DNA from 2 places in the Aminobacter aminovorans genome. Region 2 is predicted to be linked to the other one. Evidence: riboswitches for the same ligand, from Rfam matches in the RefSeq annotation. Region 2 holds a riboswitch; the other holds the start of a gene.
The links. Region 2 has a riboswitch for thiamine pyrophosphate ahead of thiB (thiamine ABC transporter substrate binding subunit). Riboswitches for the same ligand answer to the same signal wherever they lie in the genome.
Positions count from the first base shown of each region.

Region 1 (12,102 bases), 250 kb from region 2:
CGCCGACCCGCTTGGGACCGGGGAAATAATCCCATTCCTGAGCATGCGGATAAGGCGTGTCCCAGCCGGTGACACGCGCAACCGGTGCCTCGAGATGGTAGAAGCAGTGCTCCTGCACCAGCGCTGCAAGCTCGGCACCGAAGCCCGAGGTCAGCGTCGCCTCATGCACGACGACACAGCGGCCGGTCTTCGTGACCGAGGCGATGATGGTGTCGAGGTCGAGCGGCAGCAGCGTCCTCAAGTCGATGATTTCGGCGTCGATGCCGGTCTCTTCGGCCGCCGCCTGGGCGACATAGACCATGGTGCCGTAAGCAAGCACGGTGACGGCTGAGCCAGCCCTGCGGATCTTCGCCTTGCCGAGCGGGGTGGTGTAGTGCCCCTCGGGCACCTCGCCCAGTTCATGCTTCGACCAGGCCGTGACAGGCCGGTCGTGATGGCCGTCGAAGGGGCCGTTATACAATCGTTTCGGCTCCAGAAAGATCACCGGATCGGGGTCTTCGATCGAGGCGATCAGCAGGCCCTTGGCGTCGAGCGGGTTTGAGGGAACAACGACCTTCAGGCCAGAAACATGGGTGAACAGCGCTTCCGGGCTCTGGCTGTGGGTCTGGCCGCCGAAGATGCCGCCGCCGGTCGGCATGCGCACGACGATCGGGCAGGTGAACTCGCCGTTGGAGCGGTAGCGCAATCGTGCCGCTTCCGAAACGATCTGGTCATAGGCTGGATAGACATAGTCGGCGAACTGCACCTCGACACAAGGCTTGAGCCCGTAGGCGGCCATGCCGATGGCGGCACCGACGATGCCGAGTTCGCTGATCGGCGCGTCGAAACAGCGCGAGCGGCCGTATTTCTGCTGCAGCCCCTGGGTGCAGCGGAAGACGCCGCCGAAATAGCCGACATCCTCGCCAAAGACGACGACATCGTCGTCGCGCCCCATGGCAACGTCCATGGCGCTGCGGATGGCTTCGATCATGGTCATGCGCGGCATGGTCTATACCCCCGCCTTCTGGCGCTGGCGCCTCAGATGCGGCGGCATCTCGGCATAGACGCCTTCGAACATGTCGCGCGTCGACGGTTTGCCACCGGCATGCAGCGTGCCGTGGCTTTCGGCTTCCTTCTGCGCGGCGATGACGGTTTCGAGGATTTCCGCCTCGGCCTGCTTGTGGCGTTCGTCCGACCACAGGCCACGCTTGATCAGATGGTTCTTGAGCCGGATCACCGGATCGCCGAGCGGCCAGGCGTCCGATTCGGTCTTGGGCCGATAGGCGGAGGGATCGTCCGAGGTCGAATGCGCGCCGACGCGGTAGGTGACATACTCGACCAGCGTCGGGCCGAGATTGCGCCGGGCGCGTTCGGTCGCCCATTTGGCCACCGCATGGACGGCGAGATAGTCGTTGCCGTCGACACGCAGGGCCGCGATGCCAAACCCAAGCCCACGCGCCGCAAAAGTGCCGGAGCCGCCGCGGGCGATGCCCTGGAAGGTCGAGATCGCCCACTGGTTGTTGACGATGTTGAGCACCACGGGCGCCTTGTAGGTCGAGGCGAAGACGAGTGCGGCGTGGAAGTCGCTCTCGGCGGTGGCGCCGTCGCCGACCCATCCGACGGCGATCTTGGTGTCGCCCTTGATCGCCGATGCCATCGCCCAGCCGACCGCCTGGATGTACTGCGTCGTCAGATTGCCGGAGATCGAAAAGAAGCCGTGCTCCTTGGAGGCATACATGACAGGCAGCTGCCGGCCCTTCAGCGGATCGCGCTCGTTGGAGTAGATCTGGTTCATCATCTCGACCATCGGATAGCCGCCGGCGATCAGCAGGCCGGCCTGGCGATAGGTCGGGAAATTCATGTCGCCTGGGATCAGCGCCTTGCGGAAGGCGCAGCTCACCGCCTCCTCGCCCATATGCTGCATGTAAAACGAGGTCTTGCCCTGGCGCTGCGCCATCTGCATGCGTGCATCGAAGGTGCGCAGCGTCATCATGTGACGCAGGCCCTCGAGCTGCTCCTCGTCGCTCAGCGTGCCGGCCCAGGGGCCGACGGCATCGCCCTCGCGGTTGAGCACGCGGATGATCGAATAAGCGAGATCGCGGATGTTGCGCGGGTCGACATCGACCTCGGGTCGCGCCACCGATCCGGCCTTGGGAATAGGCACATTGGAGAAGTCGGGCGTCCCGCCCGGCCGAACCTCGGGTTCGGGCACGTGAAACTTGAGTGGCGAGGGATTGTCCGTCACGGATGTTCCTCCTGTCTCGCGCAGGCCAATTGGTCCTCCCTGCGCGGCAGACAATTTATGTCAGCAACGCTGACCTATTATCCCAACGCTTTCGAAACCGCAATGGCTGCTGAGGCGAGTTTGGCATTGTCGCGACAATATCGAAAGCCCGGTTGACAGCACCGGCCTTCCTCCCTCATGTTGCCGGCCTCACCAGGGGGGTCCCGACAAGGGGCTGAGATACTGCTCGCTAACGCAGCGCAGTGACCCGTTGAACCTGATCCAGTTCACACTGGCGTAGGGACGGTGCGAGGCGTTGCGGGTCGGGCATTCCGGCTTTGGCATTCGGGCTCATGCCCGAAGACCACCAGGCAAACCTCACCTCCTCCTCATCGCACGAACTGGGTCTCCATTGCGGCGCATCGCGTCCGAAAACCGGTTCTCGGTTTTAGGCAAGCACGATGCGCAAAACCAAGGACCCGGAGCGTCCTTGTGCGTCCTGCCGGACGCATGGCGCGCCGAAGCAAGGAGGCTCACTCATGAATGCCCACACCCCGACAGTCACGTCAGGCGAACTTCCCGCATCGCGGAAGGTCCACAAAACTGGAAAACTCCATCCCGCCATCCGCGTGCCGATGCGCGAGATCTCGCTCCATCCGACATCGGGCGAGCCGCCCGTCACTGTCTATGATTCCTCCGGCCCCTACACCGACGCCGCGGTGAAGACAGACATCGAGCGTGGCTTGCCCAGGCTGCGCGAGGACTGGATCGTGGCGCGCGGCGACGTCGAACGTTACGAGGGCCGCGCCGTCAAGGCCGAGGACAACGGCTTTGTCTCGGGCGAAAGGCTGACACCGCAATTCCCTGTCCGCAACGCGCCGCTGCGCGCCACCGGCGGCCGTGCCGTCACCCAGCTCGCTTATGCCCGCGCCGGCATCATCACGCCCGAGATGGAGTTCGTCGCCATCCGCGAAAACCTCGGCCGCGAGCAGCTGCGCACCAAGCTTGTGCGCGACGGCGAAAGCTTCGGCGCTGTCATCCCCGACTTCGTCACGCCGGAATTCGTCCGCGAGGAGGTGGCGCGCGGCCGCGCCATCATCCCCTCCAACATCAACCATCCCGAAAGCGAGCCGATGATCATCGGCCGCAATTTCCTGGTCAAGATCAACGCCAATATCGGCAATTCGGCCGTCACCTCGTCGATGGCCGAAGAGGTCGAAAAGATGGTCTGGTCGACGCGCTGGGGCGCCGACACGGTGATGGACCTGTCGACCGGCCGCAACATCCACAACATTCGCGACTGGATCATCCGCAATGCGCCGGTGCCGATCGGCACGGTGCCGCTCTACCAGGCGCTGGAGAAGGTCAACGGCATCGCCGAGGACCTGACCTGGGAGGTGTTCCGCGACACGCTGATCGAGCAGGCCGAACAGGGCGTCGACTACTTCACCATCCATGCCGGCGTGCGCCTGGCCTATATCCACCTCACCGTCGACCGCGTCACCGGCATCGTCTCGCGCGGCGGCTCGATCATGGCCAAATGGTGCCTGCATCACCACAAGGAGAGCTTTCTCTACGAGCATTTCGACGAAATCTGCGACATCTGCCGCACCTATGACGTCGCCTTTTCGCTCGGCGACGGCCTGCGTCCCGGCTCGATCGCCGACGCCAACGACGCCGCCCAGTTCGCCGAACTGGAAACGCTCGGCGAACTGACCAAGATCGCCTGGGCCAAGGATTGCCAGGTGATGATCGAAGGCCCCGGCCATGTGCCGATGCACAAGATCAAGGAAAACATGGACAAGCAGCTCGAGGTCTGCGGCGAAGCGCCCTTCTACACGCTCGGGCCTTTGACCACCGACATCGCGCCCGGCTACGACCACATCACGAGCGGAATCGGTGCGGCGATGATCGGCTGGTTCGGCACGGCGATGCTCTGCTACGTCACGCCCAAGGAACATCTCGGCTTGCCCGACCGCGACGACGTCAAGGTCGGCGTCATCACCTACAAGATCGCAGCCCACGCCGCCGATCTCGCCAAGGGTCATCCGGCGGCCAAGGTCAGGGACGACGCGCTGTCGCGGGCGCGTTTCGAGTTCCGCTGGGAGGACCAGTTCAACCTCTCGCTCGACCCGGAGACGGCGCGCTCCTATCACGACCAGACCTTGCCCAAGGAAGCGCACAAGGTGGCGCATTTCTGCTCGATGTGCGGCCCGAAATTCTGCTCGATGCGGATCTCCCACGACATCCGCGCCGAGGCACAGAAGGAAGGGCTGGCGGCCATGGCGGCGAAATACCGCGACGGCGGCGACCTCTATATGGCGGTGGAGAGCGTCGAGCCGGCGGAGCCAGCGAGCCAGCCATGAAGGTGCTGATCCGCGGCGCGGGCGTCAACGGATTGACGCTCGCCCACGAGCTTTCATCGCGCGGCGCCGACGTCACCGTCGTCGACGCCAGAAGGCAGATCGCCGGCAATGCCTCATGGCAGGCCGGCGGCATGCTGGCGCCGTGGTGCGAATTGGAGAGTGCCGAAGAGGCGGTGCTGACGCTCGGACGCGGTGCCGCCGACTGGTGGGACGCCGCCCTGCCCGGCCATGTCATGCGCAACGGCACGCTTGTCGTGGCCTCCGCCCGCGACATGTCCGAACTCGACCGCTTCGGCCGCCGCACCTCTGGATACCGCGTCATCGACGCCGAGGCGATCGCAGCGCTTGAACCCGACCTCGAAGGCAGCTTCACCCGCGCGCTGTTTTTTAATGAGGAAGCCCATCTCGACCCGCGCCAGGCGCTGCTTGGGCTGCAGCAAAAGCTTGTTGAGATGGGCGTGTGTTTCGAGTTCGGTTACGGCGCGGTGCACAGTCCGTCGGCCGATGTCGAGGCCGACTGCACCGGTATTGCCGGCAGGCAGCCCGGCCTGCGCGGCGTGCGTGGCGAGATGCTGATCCTCAAGACGTCGGAGGTGGCGCTGGCGCGGCCGGTGCGGCTGCTGCATCCGCGCATTCCGGTCTATGTCGTGCCGCGCTCCGACAATCTGTTCATGGTCGGCGCAACGATGATCGAAAGCGATGCCGCCGGTCCCATCACCGCGCGTTCGGTGATGGAACTGCTCAACGCCGCCTATGCGCTGCATCCGGCCTTCGGCGAGGCCGAGCTTGTCGAGACCGGCACCGGCATCCGCCCGGCCTTTACAGACAATTTGCCGCGCGTCGAACGCGAGGGAAACTCCATCCGCATCAACGGCCTTTACCGCCACGGCTTCCTGCTCGCGCCCGCCATGGCTCGGCAGGCCGCCGACATGATCCTGGGCAAAAAGACGAAGAAGGAGCTCGCCCATGAAGCTCACCGTTAATGGCGAAAACCAAGAGGTCGCGGCCGACACGCTGGCAGCGTTGCTTGCCGAGCTTGACTACGAAGGGGGCTGGCTCGCCACCGCGCTGAATGGCGAAGTCGTGCCGGCACGGGAACGCGACGGCTGCGCCCTCACCGATGGCGACCGCATCGAAATCCTCGCACCGATGAAGGGAGGGTAGGCCATGCTCGAACTCTACGGACAAGAAATCTCGTCCCGCCTGCTGCTCGGCACCGCACTTTACCCCTCGCCCGCCATCATGGCCGAGGCAATCGAGGCATCGGGGGCCGACATCGTCACGGTGTCGCTGCGCCGCGAGACCTCGGGCGGCAAGTCAGGTGGCCAGTTCTGGTCGCTGATCCAGTCGCTCGGTGTGCGCGTCTTGCCCAACACCGCCGGCTGTCACTCGGTCAAGGAAGCAGTGACGACGGCGAAAATGGCGCGCGAGGTCTTTGCCACCAACTGGATCAAGCTCGAGGTCATCGGCAATCACGACACGCTGCAGCCCGACGTGTTCGGCCTGGTCGAAGCAGCTGGGATTCTCGCTGCCGACGGCTTCGAGGTCTTCCCCTACACGACCGACGATCTGGTTGTCGCCGGGCGGCTGCTCGATGCCGGCTGCAAGGTGCTGATGCCGTGGTGCGCGCCGATCGGCTCCGCCCGCGGCCCGCAGAACCTCGATGCCTTGCGCAGCCTGCGCGGCCATTTCCCCGACGTGCCGCTGATCGTCGACGCCGGCATCGGCCGCCCGTCGCATGCCGCAACCGTCATGGAGCTCGGCTACGACGCCGTGCTGCTCAACACGGCTGTTGCCAAGGCCAGCGACCCCGTCGCCATGGCGTCCGCCTTCGGCAAGGCGGTTGAAGCCGGACGGCAGGCGTTCCGCGCCGGCCCGCTTGAACCGCGCGACATGGCCGTCCCCTCCACCCCCGTCATCGGCATGGCAGCATTTTCATGAAGCTCGACCCGTTCTACCTGATTGTCGATTCCGCCGCCTGGATCGAGCGGCTGGTGCCGTTGGGCGTCAAGCTGGTGCAGCTGCGCATCAAGGACATGGACGAGGCCGGCCTGCGCCGCGAAATCCGCGTGGCGAAAACCATCTGCGCGCGCCATGGCTGCCAGCTCGTCGTCAACGATTACTGGCGCCTCGCCATCGACGCGGGCTGCGACTACGTCCATCTCGGCCAGGAGGATCTGGCCGAAGCTGATGTGGCAGCGATCCGCCATGCCGGCCTGAAACTCGGCCTCAGCACCCATGACGATGCCGAACTCGACACCGCACTTGCCGCCGCACCCGACTATGTCGCGCTTGGCCCTGTCTATCCGACCATCCTCAAGGCGATGAAATGGGCGCCGCAAGGGCTCGACCGCATCGCCGAATGGAAAAAGCGTGTTGGCACCACACCGCTGGTTGCCATTGGCGGGCTCAATGTCGAGCGTATATCAGGCGTCTTTGCCTACGGCGCCGACATTGCTGCCGTCGTCACCGACATCACGCTCAACGCCGATCCCGAGGCGCGCACGCGCCAGTGGCTGGCAGCGACGGCTCAGTGGCGATGAGCCCGCATGTGCTCCCGCATGTGCTCCCCCATGTGCTCATTGTCGCCGGCTCGGATTCGAGCGGCGGCGCCGGCATCGTCCGCGATGTCGAGGCGGTGTCGGCCTTCGGCCTGCGCTGCAGCCTCGCCATCACGGCGGTGACGGTGCAGACGCATCAGCGCGTCGAGCGTATCGAACAGATGCCACCCGACCTCGTCGCCGACCAGATGCGCGCCGCCTTCGCCGCCGACCCGGTCGCTGCGGTCAAGATCGGCATGTTGGGAACGGCAACTGCCATCGACACCGTCGCTTCGGTGCTGGCGAGCAGCCTGCCGGTGCCTGTCGTGCTCGACCCGGTGCTCGCCTCGACCTCGGGGCGGCAACTGCTCGACGACGAGGCCATCGACACGCTGAAGCGCAAGCTGTTTCCGCTGTGCGCGCTTGTCACGCCCAACCTGCCCGAACTGGCGCTGCTGAGCGGCCTGCCGCTCGCCACCGGCGAAACAGAGATCGTCGAACAAGCCGAAAAACTGTTCGACACCGGCGCATCCGCCATCCTGGTCAAAGGCGGCCACGCAACCGGCGCCACCGCGACGGACCTGCTGATCCAGCCGAGGCGCGAACCCGTCCGCTTCGACGCATCGCGCATCGCTGTCGCCATGCGCGGCACCGGCTGCATGCTGGCCAGCGCGATCGCGGCACATCTGGCACAATATGAAACGCTGGAGATCAGCATCGGCAAGGCGAAGCGCCATGTCTTCGCCAAGCTGCTGGCGGTAAGGCCGTGACGGCGACTTGCGCCGCTCAGCCAAGCCGGGCGGCGTGCCACCTCAGATGATCGTCCATGAAGGTCGAGATGAAGTTGTAGGAATGATCATAGCCATCCTGCATGCGCAAGGTCAGGCCGATGCCTGATTTCGTGCAGGCCTCTTCGAGCAGCCAGGGGCGCAGGCCCTCGTTGAGGAAGCTGTCTGATGAACCCTGGTCGACGAGGAATTCTGGGAAACGCTTGCCGTCTTCGATCAGCAACGTCGTGTCATAGGCGCGCCAGGCAGCCTCGTCGGAACCGAGATATTTCTCCAGCGCCGGCTTCGACCAGCCTGCCGTCGAAGGCTGGGCGATGGGCGCGAAGGCCGAGCAGCTCTTGAAGCGCTCGGGGTTCTTCAGCGCGATGGTCAGCGCGCCGTGCCCGCCCATCGAATGGCCTGTAATCGCCTGGCGCGACATGTCGGCTGGGAAGTTTGCCGCGATCAGCGCCGGCAATTCCGCGGTGACATAGGAATACATGCGATAGTTTTTCGCGAATGGCGCCTCGGTCGCATCGACATAAAAGCCCGCGCCCGAACCGAACTGCCAGTTGTCCTTCTCGTCGGCGACACCTTCGCCGCGCGGGCTGGTATCGGGGCAGACGATCATCAGGCCAAGTTCGGCGGCGAGGCGGCGGTATTCGCCCTTGTCCATGACATTGGCATGCGTGCAGGTCAGGCCAGAGAGATACCACAGCACCGGCACCGGACCATCCTTGGCCTGCGGCGGCACGAAGACGGCAAAGGTCATGTCGCAGGCGCAGGCCTCGGAGGCGTGCGCATAGACGCCCTGGACGCCACCATGCGACTTCGACGTGGAAATGGTCTTCATCTGCTTAGCCTTCTCGTCAAACAATCCCGACCCGGCATAACGTCGGGGCGCAGGACCTGCAACCGTTCAAAAAGAGATGCCGGCGGTGCGGACGAGGGTTGCAGACACCTCGGACGCACCGCCGGTCGACGCCATGGCTTTGGGAACACGCGGGCCAAGCTGGGAGGCTTGAGGGCCGGCGAAAAGCCACAGCGCTTAGAGCAATTCCAGGAAAAGTGCGTAGCGGTTTTCCCTAGAAATTGCGCAAAAACAAGAAGATAGAGAGATTCCGCGATTCGAAGAAAAGCGGAAATTCTCTAGAGGACCGGCCATGGGAGCCTGGCCGGTCTTGGGAGCTCAGTAGACGACCACGCTGCGGATGCTTTCGCCGGCATGCATCAGGTCAAAACCCTTGTTGATGTCTTCGAGCTTGAGCGTGTGCGTGATCATCGGGTCGATCAGGATCTTGCCCTCCATGTACCAGTCGACGATCTTCGGCACATCGGTGCGGCCGCGCGCCCCGCCAAAGGCGGTGCCCTTCCAGCTCCGCCCGGTGACCAGCTGGAACGGCCGCGTCGAGATCTCCTGGCCGGCACCGGCAACACCGATGACGATCGATTCGCCCCAGCCGCGATGCGATGCTTCGAGCGCCTGGCGCATCACCTTGACGTTGCCGGTGCAATCGAAGGTGTAGTCGGCACCGCCGATCTGGTCGGCGCCACGCTTGGTCATGTTGACGAGGTAAGGCACGATGTCGCCCTCGACCTCCTTCGGATTGACGAAATGCGTCATGCCGAACTTTTCGCCCCAGGCCTTGCGGTCATTGTTGATGTCGACACCGATGATCATGTCGGCACCGGCCAGGCGCAGACCCTGCAGCACATTGAGGCCGATGCCGCCGAGGCCAAAGACGATGGCCGTCGAACCGATCTCGACTTTGGCGGTGTTGATGACCGCACCGATGCCTGTCGTCACGCCGCAGCCGATGTAGCAGATCTTGTCGAACGGAGCGTCCGAATTGACCTTGGCCAGCGCGATCTCGGGCAGCACGGTGAAGTTCGAGAAGGTCGAGCAGCCCATGTAATGGAAAATCTTGTCCTTGCCGATCGAGAAGCGGCTCGAACCATCAGGCATCAGGCCTTGGCCCTGCGTCGCGCGGATCGCGGTGCACAGGTTGGTCTTGCGGCTGAGGCACGACGGGCATGAGCGGCATTCCGGCGTGTAGAGCGGAATGACGTGGTCGCCCTTCTTCAGCGAGGTCACGCCCTTGCCGACATCGACGACGACGCCTGCACCTTCATGGCCGAGAATGGCCGGGAAGATGCCTTCGGGATCGGCACCCGACAAAGTGAACTCGTCGGTGTGGCAGATGCCGGTCGCCTTGATCTCGACAAGCACCTCGCCCTCGCGTGGCCCTTCGAGGTCGACCTCCATGATCTCGAGCGGCTTTCCGGCTCCAACAGCTACGGCGGCGCGGGTTTTCATTTTTTTCTCCCAGTATCAGGTAAATGTCGGGCGCTCGCCCGGCGAACTATCGAATTCAGGCTGCCTTGGCTGGGCCTGCCGGGAACACGCCCGACATCACGGCAAAGCCCTTGATGCGCTTGACACGGTCACACCAGCGACGGATCGCCGGATAGTCCTGTCTTGAAATGCCGCCCTCTTCCGACAGCATGATGTAGGGGAAGCAGGCGATGTCGGCGATCGTCGGCTGGGCCGCCGAACAGATCCAGCTGCGCCCTTCCTGTTCGCCGAACCACAGATGCTCGTCGAGGATGCGAAACAGCCGGTGCGCACCGGCGCGCGCCGCCTCGACGTCGAAGTCGTAAAATAGCGCATCATGCAGCCGCGCCGCCGAAGCCGTGCCGGTGATGCCGTCGGCGAAGGCCAGCCACTGGCTGATCTCGCCGAGCAGTGCCGGATTGTCGCGCGGGTACCACGTGCCGGACGCATCGTACTTCGAAGCGAGATAGACAAGGATCGCCTGGGCATCGCGCAGGACAAGCCCGTCGTCGTCGATGACGGGAAGCTGGCCGAGCGGATTGATCTTGAGGAACCAGTCCGACTTGTGCTCGCGGCCGGGATAGAAGTCGACAGGAACAGTCTTCCACTCGACACCGAGCATGCCCATCAGCAGGCGCAGCTTGTAGCAGTTGCCCGACAGTTCGTAGTCGTAAAGCGTAATCATCGGTAACTCCTAGAGGTCGAGCACAAGCCGCGCCGACTTGGCACGCGACACGCAGGTCATGATCTTGGTGCCGGATTTGCGCTCGGCATCGTTGAGATAGACGTCCTGATGATCGGGCTCGCCTTCGATGACGGTGGCAAGGCAGGTGCCGCAGGCGCCCTGCTCGCAGGACGACGGCATGTCGATGCCGGCGTCGCGCATCACTTCGAGGATCGTCTTGCCGGCCGGCACGGTCAGCGTCATGCAGGAGCGCGCCAGCGCCACTTCGAAGCTGGTGGAGTCGTCGATGACATTGGTGTTCTTGAAATATTCGAAATGCACCGCCGTTTCCGGCCAGCCCATTTCTGCGGCGATGCTGCGCGCCGCTTCCAGCATCGGGCCGGGTCCGCAGAGATAGACATGCTTATCGGGGCCATAGCCTGACAGGATCTCGCGCAGCTTCGCGCCGGTCTGGTCTGGCGAGAGCCCAAGATGCGGCTTGAGCGAGGCGCCAAGCGTCTTTGTCTTCTCGGGGAAGGCGAGCTGGGCTTCGTTCTGGGCGAAGTAGTGCAGCTCGTGGCTGAGGCTCTGGTTGTTGAGCGCCTGGGCCATGGCGAGCAGCGGCGTGATGCCGATGCCGCCGGCGATGAACAATGTCTGGACCGCGTCGCGGCGCAGCGGGAAGTTGTTGCGCGGCTCGGAGATCGCCAGCACGTCGCCTTCGCGCACCGTCTCGTGCAGGCAGGTCGAGCCGCCCTTGGAGTCGCGCTCGAGCTTGACGCCGATGACGTAGCTGTCGCTTTCGCCGGGGCCGTTGGTGATCGAATACTGCCGGATCAACCCGTTGGGCAGATGCACGTCAATATGGGCGCCGGGCTGGAAGGTCGGCAACAGGCCCTTGAGCGGCCTGAGCTCGAAGCCGGCAATACCATCGGCCGCCGGCCACTTCCTCTTAACCTGGACGCGGATCGTCGCCTTGCGGCCATGTGTCGTCTCTTCCGGCATCTCGGCCAGTTCTGGCGAGACCCGTTCGATGATCGGCTCCAGCGGGGCCGGTGCAGGTTCCCGCGCGGCCTCGGCTTCCACGGCGACACGCAGGCGCGACAGAAGCTCGTTGTGGTGGCGCAGCACGACGAGACGGGCAGCGCCTTCGACCTCGCTGTCGAGCACGCCGCGGATCACCGAGCGGTTGGAATCGACCGGCTGGACGAAGAACACGGCGAGTGT
Region 1 covers NZ_UFSM01000001.1:1,474,156-1,486,257, reverse strand. The annotation lists gene DY201_RS07320 (alpha-ketoacid dehydrogenase subunit beta) at 1-985, opposite strand, end outside; gene DY201_RS07315 (3-methyl-2-oxobutanoate dehydrogenase (2-methylpropanoyl-transferring) subunit alpha) at 989-2,224, opposite strand; TPP riboswitch at 2,409-2,525, shown strand; gene thiC (phosphomethylpyrimidine synthase ThiC) at 2,743-4,569, shown strand; gene thiO (glycine oxidase ThiO) at 4,566-5,552, shown strand; gene thiS (sulfur carrier protein ThiS) at 5,536-5,733, shown strand; gene DY201_RS07295 (thiazole synthase) at 5,737-6,510, shown strand; gene DY201_RS07290 (thiamine phosphate synthase) at 6,507-7,112, shown strand; gene DY201_RS07285 (hydroxymethylpyrimidine/phosphomethylpyrimidine kinase) at 7,109-7,879, shown strand; gene fghA (S-formylglutathione hydrolase) at 7,896-8,729, opposite strand; gene DY201_RS07275 (S-(hydroxymethyl)glutathione dehydrogenase/class III alcohol dehydrogenase) at 9,066-10,193, opposite strand; gene DY201_RS07270 (glutathione S-transferase family protein) at 10,249-10,896, opposite strand; gene DY201_RS07265 (Rieske 2Fe-2S domain-containing protein) at 10,906-12,102, opposite strand, start outside.
Region 1: linked by a shared signal. The riboswitch ahead of thiC (phosphomethylpyrimidine synthase ThiC) and the one ahead of thiB (thiamine ABC transporter substrate binding subunit) in region 2 are both predicted to bind thiamine pyrophosphate.

Region 2 (12,102 bases):
GCGAAGGCACCTCGGTCGCTGCACTCACCCAGCCGGCACCGGCAACGCCGCCAGAGCCCACACCGGCAACCCCTGCCACGCCGGCGACACCCGCCGAGGGAACCCCGGCAACGACTGTGCCCGTTGCGGGCGAAAACGCCCCCGTGGCTGTGGGCCAGAAGGCGATCTTCTACGAAGAGCGCACCAACGTCGCCCAGGGTTCGGCCGAACCGGGTTCCGTGGTCTGGACGGTGGTTCAGGAATCGCCCGGCGGCGACTTGCCGCCCGAGCCTGCGATCCGCGCCGAGGCGACCATACCCGGCAAGGACATTCAGCTACGCATGACCATCCGCCGCAACGCCGACAAGACGCTGCCGGCGAGCCATATACTGGAGATGATCTTCCTGACGCCCGAGGGCTTTGACGGCGGCGGCATCGAGAACATCCTGCGCGTGGCGATGAAGAGTTCGGAACAGGACGCCGGCAATTCGCTGCTTGGCATTCCGGCCAAGATCGCTGACGGCTTCTTCCTCGTCGCGCTCAACGATACCAAGGCCGAGGTCGACGCCAATCTGAACCTGCTGCGTCGCCAGAGCTGGATCGACGTGCCGGTGGTCTACAAGTCCGGCCGCCGCGCACTGTTCACGCTGGAAAAGGGCATCCCTGGCGACAAGGTGTTCGAAGACGCGATGAAGGCATGGCAGGCCAAGGAAGCAGGCTGAGCGGAAATTCGGTTGGCCGGCGCGGGCGACTGTTCGCGTCAGCTTAATCCGACTGTCGGCAGCTTAGAGTAGCTGATGCTAAATTAAGATGTTAATCTGAAGGTCTCGTTTAACAGCGTGTCCTGGCGGATGTAGCCGACATCAAGCCAGATCCCTCTGGGGGGCGTCATGTGCCCTGCGACGATAGAACTCCCGCATCTCGGCGCCTCCATCGCCCTCACCGATGGAGGCCTTGAGACGACGTTGGTCTTCCTGGAAGGGATCGACCTGCCGTGCTTCGCGGCATTTCCGCTGCTTCTCGATGCAACCGGGCGCGACAGGCTCGACAGCTATTTCCAGCGCTATCTTGAAATCGCCGAACGACACGGCCTGAGTTTCGTCTTGGACACTCCGACATGGCGCGCCAACCCCGACTGGGGCGAAAGGCTCGGTTATTCCCGTGCAGCACTCTCTGAGCTCAACCGTCGCGCTGTCGCTCAGGCGCAGGCGCTGCGAGCGGCCTATGTTGGCCGCGGGATGACCGTCCTGGTCAATGGCGTGGTCGGGCCGCGCGGCGACGGCTACCGTCCCGACTTGATGATGACGCCTGTCGAAGCCGCAGACTATCACAGCGATCAGATCATCGCGTTCCGCGACGCCGGCGCCGATATGATCAGCGCCGTGACCATGAATTACCCGCAGGAAGCAGTCGGCATCGCCTGCGCCGCCATGGGCGCGGGCCTGCCATCGGTGATTTCTTTTACCGTCGAGACTGACGGGCGATTGCCGTCGGGCGAGAGCTTGGCGGAGGCGATCGAGATCGTCGATGACGAGACGGACGGCGCGCCCGCCTACTTCATGATCAACTGCGCCCATCCCAGCCATTTCGAAGGCGTACTGGCCGAAGCTGGCAACTGGGGTCACCGTCTTGGTGGCGTGCGTGCGAATGCGTCGGCAAAGAGCCACGCCGAACTTGATGCGGCGACTGAGCTTGATCCTGGCGATTCCGCCGATCTTGCCCGCCGCTACCGCGCCATCCGGGACAGCTTCGGCCAGATAAAGGTTCTTGGCGGCTGCTGCGGCACCGATCACCGCCATATCGCGGCGATCTGCGAGGCCTGTCTTTAGGCCCTGGCTATCCTTCCAGCTCCTCGCGCAGCATCTCCAGCTCCAGCCACTCCTCTTCAAGCGCAGTCAGCGTCGCGCGCTCCTTGTCGAGGGCGGCGATGGTCTTCTGGAAGCCATGCGGGTCGCGTTCGTAGAAGGCCGGATCGGCGATCTGGTTTTCCAGCCGCGAGATCGAAGCGGTCACCGCCTCCATCTTCTTGGGCAGGCTTTCGAGCGCGAACTTCTGCTTGAACGACAGTTTCTTCGACGCGGCCTTAGGCGCTTCAGCTTCGTTGCGGCCAGCTGAGGCCTGGCCATTGGCCGCCTTGCGTGACTTGCGGTCGTCGAGCTTGGTGCCGCCGCGCTGGGCCAGCATGTCAGCGTAGCCGCCGGCATACTCGATCCAGCGGCCCTCGCCGTCGGGCGCGATGATGCTGGTGACGGTGCGGTCGAGAAAATCGCGGTCGTGGCTGACGAGGATGACGGTGCCGGCAAAGCCAGCGACCAGTTCCTGCAGCAGTTCCAGCGTCTCCATGTCGAGATCGTTGGTCGGCTCGTCGAGCACCAGCAGGTTGGCCGGACGGGCAAGCACGCGCGCCAGGATCAGCCGGGCGCGTTCACCACCCGAGAGCTCGCGCACCGGCGTGCGGGCTTGCTCGGGCTTGAACAGGAAGTCCTTCATGTAGGACACGACGTGGCGCTGCTCGCCGTTGATGACGAGGTTTTCACCACGGCCATCTGTCAGGTAGCTCGACAGCGTCTCGTTCGGATCGACAGCCTCACGCTTCTGGTCGAGGGTGGCGATTTCCAGATTGACGCCAAGCCGCACGCTGCCGGCGTCCGGCTCCATCTCGCCGGTCAGCATCTTGAGCAAGGTCGTCTTGCCGGCACCGTTGGGGCCAACGAGACCAACACGATCGCCGCGCTGGATACGCGTCGAGAAGCCCTTGACGACGGTCAGGTCGCCAAAGCTCTTGTCGATGTTCTTGGCTTCGATGATGAGCTTGCCGGATTCCGCCGCCTCGCTTGCAACCATGGTTGCCACGCCCTCGGCGCCGCGATGGCTACGGAACGTCTGGCGCATCGTCTGCAACTCGCCGAGCCGGCGCATGTTGCGCTTGCGCCGTGCCGTAACGCCATAGCGCAGCCAGTGCTCCTCGCGCACGATCTGGCGACCGAGCTTGTGCTGCTCACGCTCCTCTTCCTCGAGGATCTGGTCGCGCCACTCCTCGAAATGGGCAAAACCACGGTCGAGCCGGCGCGTCTGGCCCCGGTCGAGCCAGACGGTGTTGCGGCTGACGCGCTCGAGGAAGCGGCGGTCGTGCGAAATCAGGATCAGCGCCGACGAGGTGCGGATGAGTTCTTCTTCCAGCCACTCGATGACTGCAAGGTCGAGATGGTTGGTCGGCTCGTCGAGCAGCAGGATGTCGGGCTCGGGCGCCATGACGCGGGCAAGTGCTGCGCGGCGCGCCTCGCCGCCGGACAGGTCAGCCGGAGACTCCTCGCCGGTCAGGCCGAGATGGTCGAGCAGATAGGTGGCGCGATGCGGATCGTCGGCAGGCCCGAGTCCGGCTTCGACATAGGCGCGCACCGAGGCGAAGCCATCCATGTCAGGCATCTGCGGCAAGTAGCGGATCGTCGCCGAGGGCTGGCGGAACACCACGCCGTCCTGCGGCTCGATCATGCCGGCGGCAATCTTGAGCAGCGTCGATTTGCCCGAGCCGTTGCGGCCGACGAGCGCGATCTTGTCGCCGGCGGCGGCAGTCAGTGCCGCGCCGTCGAGCAGCGGCGTGCCGCCAAAGGTCAGACGGATGCCGTCGAGATTGAGAAGCGGTGGCGCCATGTTTCAGAAATCCGAGGCAGGAAAGGGATGAGCGAGAAGCAGCGCACGACCGCTGCCGAGCGAAATCCGCAATGAACCCCGCACTTCATTGGAGAGGGTAAGCGACGAGCCGAACGGCACGTCGACATTGTCGAGCGGCCATTTGGCGCCCTGTTCTGAAAGCCCGGTCAGCTCGGAGAAGGCGAGCACGGAAAACAGCATGCCGTCTTCATAGTCGAAGGATGCCGTGCCGGGCAGAAGCGGCAGGGCCTCCTGGCGCCCGCTGGTCAGCAGTACATCCATGCCACCTTCAGCCAACCTGAGCGCCAGTGCGAAATGAAGAAAGGCGTGGTCGGCCCGCGCACCGCCGAAGGCGCCTACAAGCACCAGGGACGTCGCACCGAGCTTCAGCGCGGCATCGATGGCAAGCTCTCCGTCGGTCCTGTCTTTTTCGGCTGGGAAGGTTTCGCGGGGCAGACCTGCGAAGCGCGGGTCGAGATCCGATGGCACGGAATCGAAGTCGCCAAGCCACAGTTCCGGCGTCAGCCCGAGCGTGGTCGCATGGCGGATGCCGGCGTCGGCCGCAATGATGCGGCTGTCCGCGACCTGGCGGTCGAGGCGCGAGGTGCGGAAAAGCTCGCCGCCGAGAAGTATGGTGAACCGGGTCATGGCATGCGCATTACCAGCCCGGCAGCCGAAACGGAAGGCCGCGGCATGGTTGGTGGCCGGCAAACTACCGCTTGCGCGGCCTGAAGCGCGGGCCTATTTGTTGAGCCGCTCTAACGGGGTGCCGGTCGCGCGATTGCGTGCCGGCTGAGAGGCATAGGGAACCGTCCCGGCCAACCCGCTGAACCTGATCCGGTTTGTACCGGCGGAGGGATTAGATGCTTCGGACGCCCGGCGCTTCAAATTCCCTTTCAACACCAATGAAGGAGGCGCCGATGCGCTCGCTGATCTTATCCATGACTTCCGCCCTGGCGCTGGCCACTGTTGCTTTCCCGGCCGCGGCCGAAGGCAGACTCACCGTCTACACCTATGAAAGCTTCACCTCCGAATGGGGTCCTGGCCCGCAGGTCAAGAAGGCGTTTGAGGCCGATTGTGCCTGCACGGTCGACTTCGTCTCGGTTGCCGACGGCGTGGCGCTGCTCAACCGCGTCAAGCTCGAAGGTGCTGCGACCAAGGCCGACATCGTGCTCGGCCTCGACACCAACCTGACCGCCGAGGCCAAAGCCACGGGCCTGTTCGTGCCGCACGGTGCTGCCGGCGCCGACGTCAAGGTTCCGGGCGACTGGAAGGACGACACCTTCGTTCCTTATGACTACGGCTACTTCGCCGTCGTTTACGACACCGAGAAGCTGAAGAACCCGCCCAAGAGCCTGAAGGAACTTGTCGAGGGCAATCCGGAAGAGAAGATCGCGATTCAGGATCCGCGCACCTCGACGCCTGGCCTCGGCCTGCTGCTCTGGGTAAAGTCGGTCTACGGCGACAAGGCCCCGGAAGCCTGGGCCAAGCTCAAGGACCGCGTGCTGACCGTGACGCCGGGCTGGAGCGAGGCCTATGGCCTGTTCACCAAGGGCGAGGCGCCGATGGTGCTGTCCTACACCACCTCGCCGGCCTACCACATGGTTGCCGAGAACACCGAACGTTACCAGGCAGCGTCGTTCGAGGAAGGCCACTACCTGCAGATCGAGGTCGCCGGAATCACCACGACGGGCGCCAAGAACCCGCTGGCCGAGAAGTTCATGGCCTTCATGACCAGCCCCGGCTTCCAGGACGCGGTGCCGGAAACCAACTGGATGCTGCCTGCCGGCAAGACAGACAAGCCGCTCAACCCGGCCTTCGACAAGCTGGTGAAGCCTACGAAAACGCTGATCTTCAGCGCCGACGAGGTAGCTGCCAACCGCAAGGCCTGGGTCGACGAGTGGCTCGGCGTGATGAGCAAGTAAGACTTCGAAAGGCCTCGAACGTGACCACCCTACGTTGCCCCCCTCTGTCCTGCCGGACATCTCCCCCACAAGGGGGGAGATTGGCAGTTGCGCGGCCTTTGCCAATCGCGACGACGACGGAAGAGGCGGCAACGGCAAAGCAGCTAATCTCCCCCTTTGTGGGGGAGATGTCCGGCAGGGCAGAGGGGGGCAACGTAGAGTACAACGTAGCCGTTCTGCGTCGCGCACGCTCCAAACGCGCCTAGCCCAGCATGCGCGCTCGCACCTCCGACCCCCGCATCACCTCAGGCGTCATCGCGCTGGCGGCCATCGGCATCCTGATCGGTGGCGCGTTCGCCGGCCTCGGCATCGAGGCCGCGCGCAACCCGCAAGGTGCTGCCAACGCATTCGATGCCTATCTCTTCCGTATCGCCCGTTTCACGCTGTGGCAGGCGCTGCTGTCGACGCTGCTGTCGGTGGGTCCGGCCATCTTTGTCGCCCGTGCCCTGTCGCGGCATCCCGCCTTTGCCGGTCGGGCCCTGATCCTGCGCCTGTTTGCCGTGCCGCTGGCTTTGCCGGCGATCGTCGCAGCACTTGGAATCCTGTCGCTCTACGGCCGTGCCGGCTATTTCGCCAAGCCGCTTGCAGCGCTGACCGGCGGCACCTGGCCCGGCATCTACGGCCTGTCGGGCATTCTCGTTGCCCATGTCTTCTTCAACCTGCCACTGGCGACCCGGCTGGTACTGGAGGCACTGCAGACGGTGCCGGCAGACCAATGGCGACTGGCAAGCCAGCTCGGCATGGGCGCGCGGTCGAGCTTCCGCCTGATCGAATGGCCGGCAATTCAGGCGGCCCTGCCCGGAATATCAGGACTGGTGTTCATGCTCTGCATCACCTCCTTCACCATCGTGCTGACGCTCGGCGGCGGGCCGGCTGCAACGACCCTGGAAGTTGCGATCTATCAGGCGCTGCGCTTCGACTTCGACCCCGCGCGTGCCGTCGCCCTGACCCTGCTGCAGATAGCGCTCACCGCAGTCGTGGTGCTGGCGCTGATGCGGCTGGGGGCCAACACGACGGGCGATGCCAACCTGCCGGTGGCGCAGCGCAACTACATCAGGGCGAGAGTGGGTGAGAAGGCATTCAACACCACCGCCATCCTTGCCGCACTCGTCTTCGTCGGCGGCCCCCTGCTTGCGACGATCGCCTCAGGGCTTGAAGCCGATCTCGGCCGGCTGGCAGGCGAAGCTTCGGTGCAACGCGCGACACTGACCAGCATCGTGCTTGCCACGCTGTCGGCGACACTCGCGGCCATGCTTGCCCTGTCCCTCGTCATGGCGCGGCGGGCACTGGCCGGCAGCAGGACGGGCGGCGAAAAGACGTTGCTCGAACGCTTCACCGACACCGGGGCCGGCTTCGTTCTGGTGGTGCCGCCGATCGTCATCGGCGCCGGCTGGTTCGTACTGGTGCGGCAGTCGGTCGACGTTTTTGCGCTCGCGCCATTCATGGTCGTCACCGTCAACGCCGTCATGGCAATGCCCTTTGCCGTCCGCGCCGTCCGTCCCGCCTATGATGCGGCCAGCGAACGCCACGAAAGGCTGTGCGCCCAGCTCGGCATTTCGGGCTGGAACAGGCTTCGGCTGATTGACTGGCCGGTGCTCAGGCGCCCGCTCGCCACCGCATTCGCCTTTGCCATGGCGCTGTCGCTCGGCGATCTGGGCGTCATTGCGCTGTTCGGCAGCGACGCTGTGCAGACCTTGCCTTACCTTCTGCTGGCCCGCATGGGCAGCTACCGCACCGACGATGCGGCGGGACTTGCGCTGATGCTCGGGCTGTTGTGCCTGGCGCTGACGATGCTCGCCGACCATCTCGGCAGGGAGACTTCGAAATGACCTCGACCAGTGCCGCGGTGCGCCTCGATCATGTGGTGTTCAGCTACAGCGACACCATGGTGCGCTTCGACGTGGCCTTTGCCGCGGGCGAGATCACCGCGATCATGGGACCGAGCGGTGCCGGCAAGTCGACCTTGCTCAACCTCGTCGCCGGTTTCGAAACGCCCCGCGAGGGCCGCGTGTGGATCGGCGATATGGACGTGACAAAAGCGCTGCCGGCCGACCGGCCGGTGTCGATGGTGTTCCAGGAAAACAACCTTTTCGCCCATCTCGACGTCGAGAAGAATGTCGGGCTTGGGCGCTCGCAGGCGTTGCGGCTGAGTGCGGGGGACAGGCAGGACGTGGCGACGGCGCTGGCACGCGTTGGCCTCGCCGGCATGGAGCAGCGCCTGCCGCGCGAATTGTCGGGCGGCGAGCGCCAGCGCGTGGCGCTGGCACGCGTGCTGGTGCGCGACCGGCCGATTCTGCTGCTGGATGAACCCTTTGCCTCGCTTGGACCAGCATTGCGCGAGAACATGCTGGATCTCGTGGCAGGCCTTCATGCAGAACGCGGCATGACCGTGCTTTTCGTGACACACCAGCCCGAAGATGCCCGAAAACTGGCCAAAAACATGGTTTTCGTCGAGGCTGGCACTGTTGCGGCGGCCGGAAAGACTGCGGATTTCTTTATGGATGCTGGACCTGAAGCGTTCAGACACTATATCGGCGGTGAACGGCGATGACGCGATCACGCCGGGTTGCCCGGAAGCGGACATAATTTACAGCCAAATCGCCACATTGGCGGTTACGGCCTTATTGTGTCGGCAAGCCGAGTGTGGCTACGTCCGTCTTGTCGGGCCCGCTTCTGCTTTGCATGACGCTTGGGAAATTTGGCCGCCTGAGGACTTTGAAAGGACGCGAGCTCTGCCCACCTGCCGCGACACGTTGATCCAGACGAGAACGCCCCGCTATGCGCGCCTGATGGTCGCCGTCGCGCTGTCGGCGCTTGTCTCGGGTTGCCAGATACTCAACCCTTCGGATGTACGCGAGTCAGGGTTCCAGCCGTCCAACAATCCGGTGACCGTCGACAATGTCACGCGCAACGACAAGCTTGCCGAGATCGCCAAGGCGCAGCATCCGCGCATCCTGGCAACCTATGGCGGCGAGTATTCGGATCCCAAGCTTGAGCGCATGGTCGCCAAGGTGGTCGGCAGCCTGACCACCGTGTCGAGCAATCCGAACCAGACCTACCGTATCACCATCCTGAATTCGCCCAACGTCAACGCCTTCGCACTGCCGGGCGGCTATCTCTACGTCACGCGCGGCTTGCTCGCGCTAGCCAATGATTCGGCCGAGCTGGCTGCCGTCATCTCGCATGAGATGGGTCACGTCACAGCCAACCACGGCATCCAGCGCCAGCAGAAGGAAGCCGAGGAAGTGTTGGCGACCAAGGTCGTCACCGACGTGCTTGGCGAAAGCCCGACCGCCAAGGCAGCGCTGATCCGCGGCAAGCTCCGGCTCGCCCAGTTCTCGCGCAACCAGGAGCTGGAAGCCGACGGCATCGGCATCAAGATGAGCGGCCAGGCCGGCTACGATCCGTTTGCCGCAGGGCGCTTCCTGCAGTCGATGGCCGCCTACTCCGACCTACGCGCCGTCAGCGGTGCCACCGACGCCAGCCTCGACTTCCTGGCGAGCCACCCCAACGCGCCACAGCGTATCGACCTTGCCCAGCGTCACGCCCGGCAGTTCGGCGCGCCCGGCATAGGCCGCCGCGACCGCGACTCCTTTCTAGCCGGCATCGATGGTCTGCTGTTCGGCGACACGCCCGACGAGGGTTATGTGCGCGGCACGACCTTCATGCACCCCAAGCTCGGCATCTCGTTTGCCGTGCCGCAGGGTTTCGTCATCGACAACACAGCCGCCGCCGTCACAGCGACCGGCCCCGACAATACGGCGATCCGCTTCGATGGCGTGGCGATCGACGCCAAGCTGCCGCTGGTCGACTACGTCAAGAGCGGCTGGGTCGCCGGTCTCGACCCGTCGAGCGTGCGCGCGGAAACGATCAACGGCAACGAGGCCGCCTTCGCCCGCGCCAGCGCCGAAGGCTGGCAGTTCGACATCGTCGTGATCCGCAATGGCGCGCAGGTCTACCGCCTGCTGACCGCCGCACCGACGGCCAGCACCACCCTCGACACCATTGCGCGATCGGTCAGCTCCAGCTTCCGGGTCATGACGGCAGCGGAGAAAGCCGGCCTCAAGCCGTTGCGCATCCGCGTCGTTACCGTCCAGCCCGGCCAGAACATGGGCTCGCTTGCCGCCAGCATGGTCGGCGTCGACCGTAAGCTCGATCTGTTCAGGGTTTTGAACGCCCTGGCGCCCGGTGCGTCGGTCTCCGCCGGCGACAAGGTCAAAATCGTCACCGACAGGTAGCGCATCGGCCTGATAATCGGTCCGACTGTCCGAAAACCCGATGGGCGGATCCAAGAGGTCGCGCGCTCAGGCGATCTGAAATGCCGGGTTTTTGCGCTCCAGGGCGGATTTCAGCTTTTCCATGGCGCGGGTCTCGATCTGGCGGACCCGTTCCTTGGAGATGCCGAGCGAGGTGCCAAGCTCTTCCAGCGTAGCACCCTCCTCCGTGAGCCGACGTTCTTCGATGATCTGCAGTTCCCTCGCATTGAGCACGGAGAGCGCGTCATGCAGCCACCCCGAGCGGCGCTCGATGTCGATCGCCTCGCCAACCAGTTCGTCCGGCAAGGGATCGTCCGAAACCAGCAGATCCATCCGTTCGCCCGAATCGCCATCGTCGCTGAGCGGCGCATTGAGCGAGGTGTCGGGCACCGACAAACGCATGTCCATCAGCGCAACGTCGGCTTCCGACACGCCAAGGGCTACCGATATTTCCTGATAGGCGGCGGTGCCTCCGAGCGGGTCGCCGCCCTGGGCGAGCCGGGCGCGCATGCGCCGCAGGTTGAAGAACAGGGATTTCTGCGCCGAACTCGTGCCGCCACGGACGATCGACCAGTTGCGCAGGATATAGTCCTGCATCGAGGCGCGGATCCACCATGTGGCGTAGGTCGAGAAGCGGACCTCGCGCTCCGGGTCGAAGCGTGCCGCCGCTTCGAGCAGCCCGACATGGCCTTCCTGGATGAGGTCGCCCATCGGCAGTCCGTAGCGCCGGAACTTGACCGCCATGGCGATGACGAGGCGCATATGGGCGGTGGTGATCTGGTTGAGCGCGTCCTGATCGTGCCGCTCTTTCCAGCGGATCGCCAGCTCGAGTTCCTCGCCACGCTCGAGATAGGGTGCGCGCGCCGCCGCCCTCAGCATCATCTGCTCTCCGGCCAGGCCTGCCCGATCCATATACATCTTGCGCCCCTTGTCTCAAGAGCAGCCGGGCGCGCGTTGCAATCTCGCGCGGCCCCGCAGGGGCATTAACGCGCCGCGTCGGTGAATGTTCCGGAGTGGGCGACGGCCATCATGGCCTGTAGATTCACATTCCAGTATTGTGCCATTTTTGAAATTTCATTCCTTATACAGAAGGCAAGCTTCTGACAGATTGCCGCCAATCACAACTTTCCCGGTCAGCAAGCCGGGCACAAAATAGGGATCACACCAAATGAAGTGGTTTAAATCGCTGGCCGTTGCCGCAACGATCCAGCTCGCTGCCGTCGCCGCCGGCCATGCTGGCGAAAATCTCAACCAGATCAAGGCAGCCGGCGTATTCAAGATCGGCACCGAGGGCACCTACGCGCCCTTTACCTATCACGACGCATCGGGCGCGCTCGTCGGCTTCGACGTCGAGATCGGCAAGGAAATCGCCAAGCGCCTCGGCGTCAAGGCAGAGTTCCTCGAAGGCAAGTGGGACGGCCTGATCGCCGGCATCGACGCCAAGCGCTACGACGCCGTCATCAACCAGGTCGGCATCACTGAGGCGCGCAAGGCCAAGTACGACTTCTCCGACCCCTATATCGCCTCGAAGGCAGTGCTGATCGTCAGCGGCAAGAACGAAGACATCAAAGGCTTCGCCGACCTCAAGGGCAAGAAGTCGGCTCAGTCCCTGACCAGCAATTTCGGCAAGATCGCCGAAGCCAATGGCGCTGAGCTCGTCGGCACCGACGGTTTCGACCAGTCGATCCAGCTGGTGCTGAATGGCCGTGCTGACGCCACCATCAACGACTCGCTGTCGTTCTTCGACTTCAAGAAGCACAAGCCCGACGCCGACGTGAAGATCGTTGCCGAAGAGGCCAAGGCCGACTTCTCTGGCGTCATCGTGCGCAAGGGCGAGCCCGAACTGGTCGAGGCGATCAACAAGGCACTGGCCGAGATAAAGGCTGACGGCACCTACAAGAAGATCTCCGAGGCCTATTTCGGCGCGGACGTCTCGCAGTAACGACATTGCTCCTCCGGCGGCGCCCGGCGTGGCGGCCGCCTGAGAGGCAGTCATTTTCAACCTCTCATTTTTTCCCATGAACTTGCCCGGAAAATCTGCGATTTTCCGAGCTCGTTGTTTTATGCCGATAGAGGGTCCTTTGCGCGTCCCCAGGGGACGCGCGGCGCTCTATTGTGGAAGGGAGCATTCATCTTGCCACATTGGCTGCAATTGATGTTGGAGTCGCTCGGCCCCTTGTTGTGGGCCGCACTCATTTTCACAGCACCGCTGACGCTGCTCTCCTTCGCCTTCGGCCTGACGGTCGGGCTGG
Region 2 covers NZ_UFSM01000001.1:1,224,302-1,236,403, reverse strand. The annotation lists gene DY201_RS06005 (hypothetical protein) at 1-701, shown strand, start outside; gene DY201_RS06000 (homocysteine S-methyltransferase family protein) at 870-1,808, shown strand; gene DY201_RS05995 (ABC-F family ATP-binding cassette domain-containing protein) at 1,816-3,630, opposite strand; gene DY201_RS05990 (thiamine diphosphokinase) at 3,634-4,278, opposite strand; TPP riboswitch at 4,383-4,506, shown strand; gene thiB (thiamine ABC transporter substrate binding subunit) at 4,551-5,555, shown strand; gene thiP (thiamine/thiamine pyrophosphate ABC transporter permease) at 5,807-7,423, shown strand; gene thiQ (thiamine ABC transporter ATP-binding protein) at 7,420-8,145, shown strand; gene DY201_RS05965 (M48 family metalloprotease) at 8,384-9,832, shown strand; gene DY201_RS05960 (RNA polymerase factor sigma-32) at 9,899-10,768, opposite strand; gene DY201_RS05955 (amino acid ABC transporter substrate-binding protein) at 11,019-11,792, shown strand; gene DY201_RS05950 (amino acid ABC transporter permease) at 11,985-12,102, shown strand, end outside.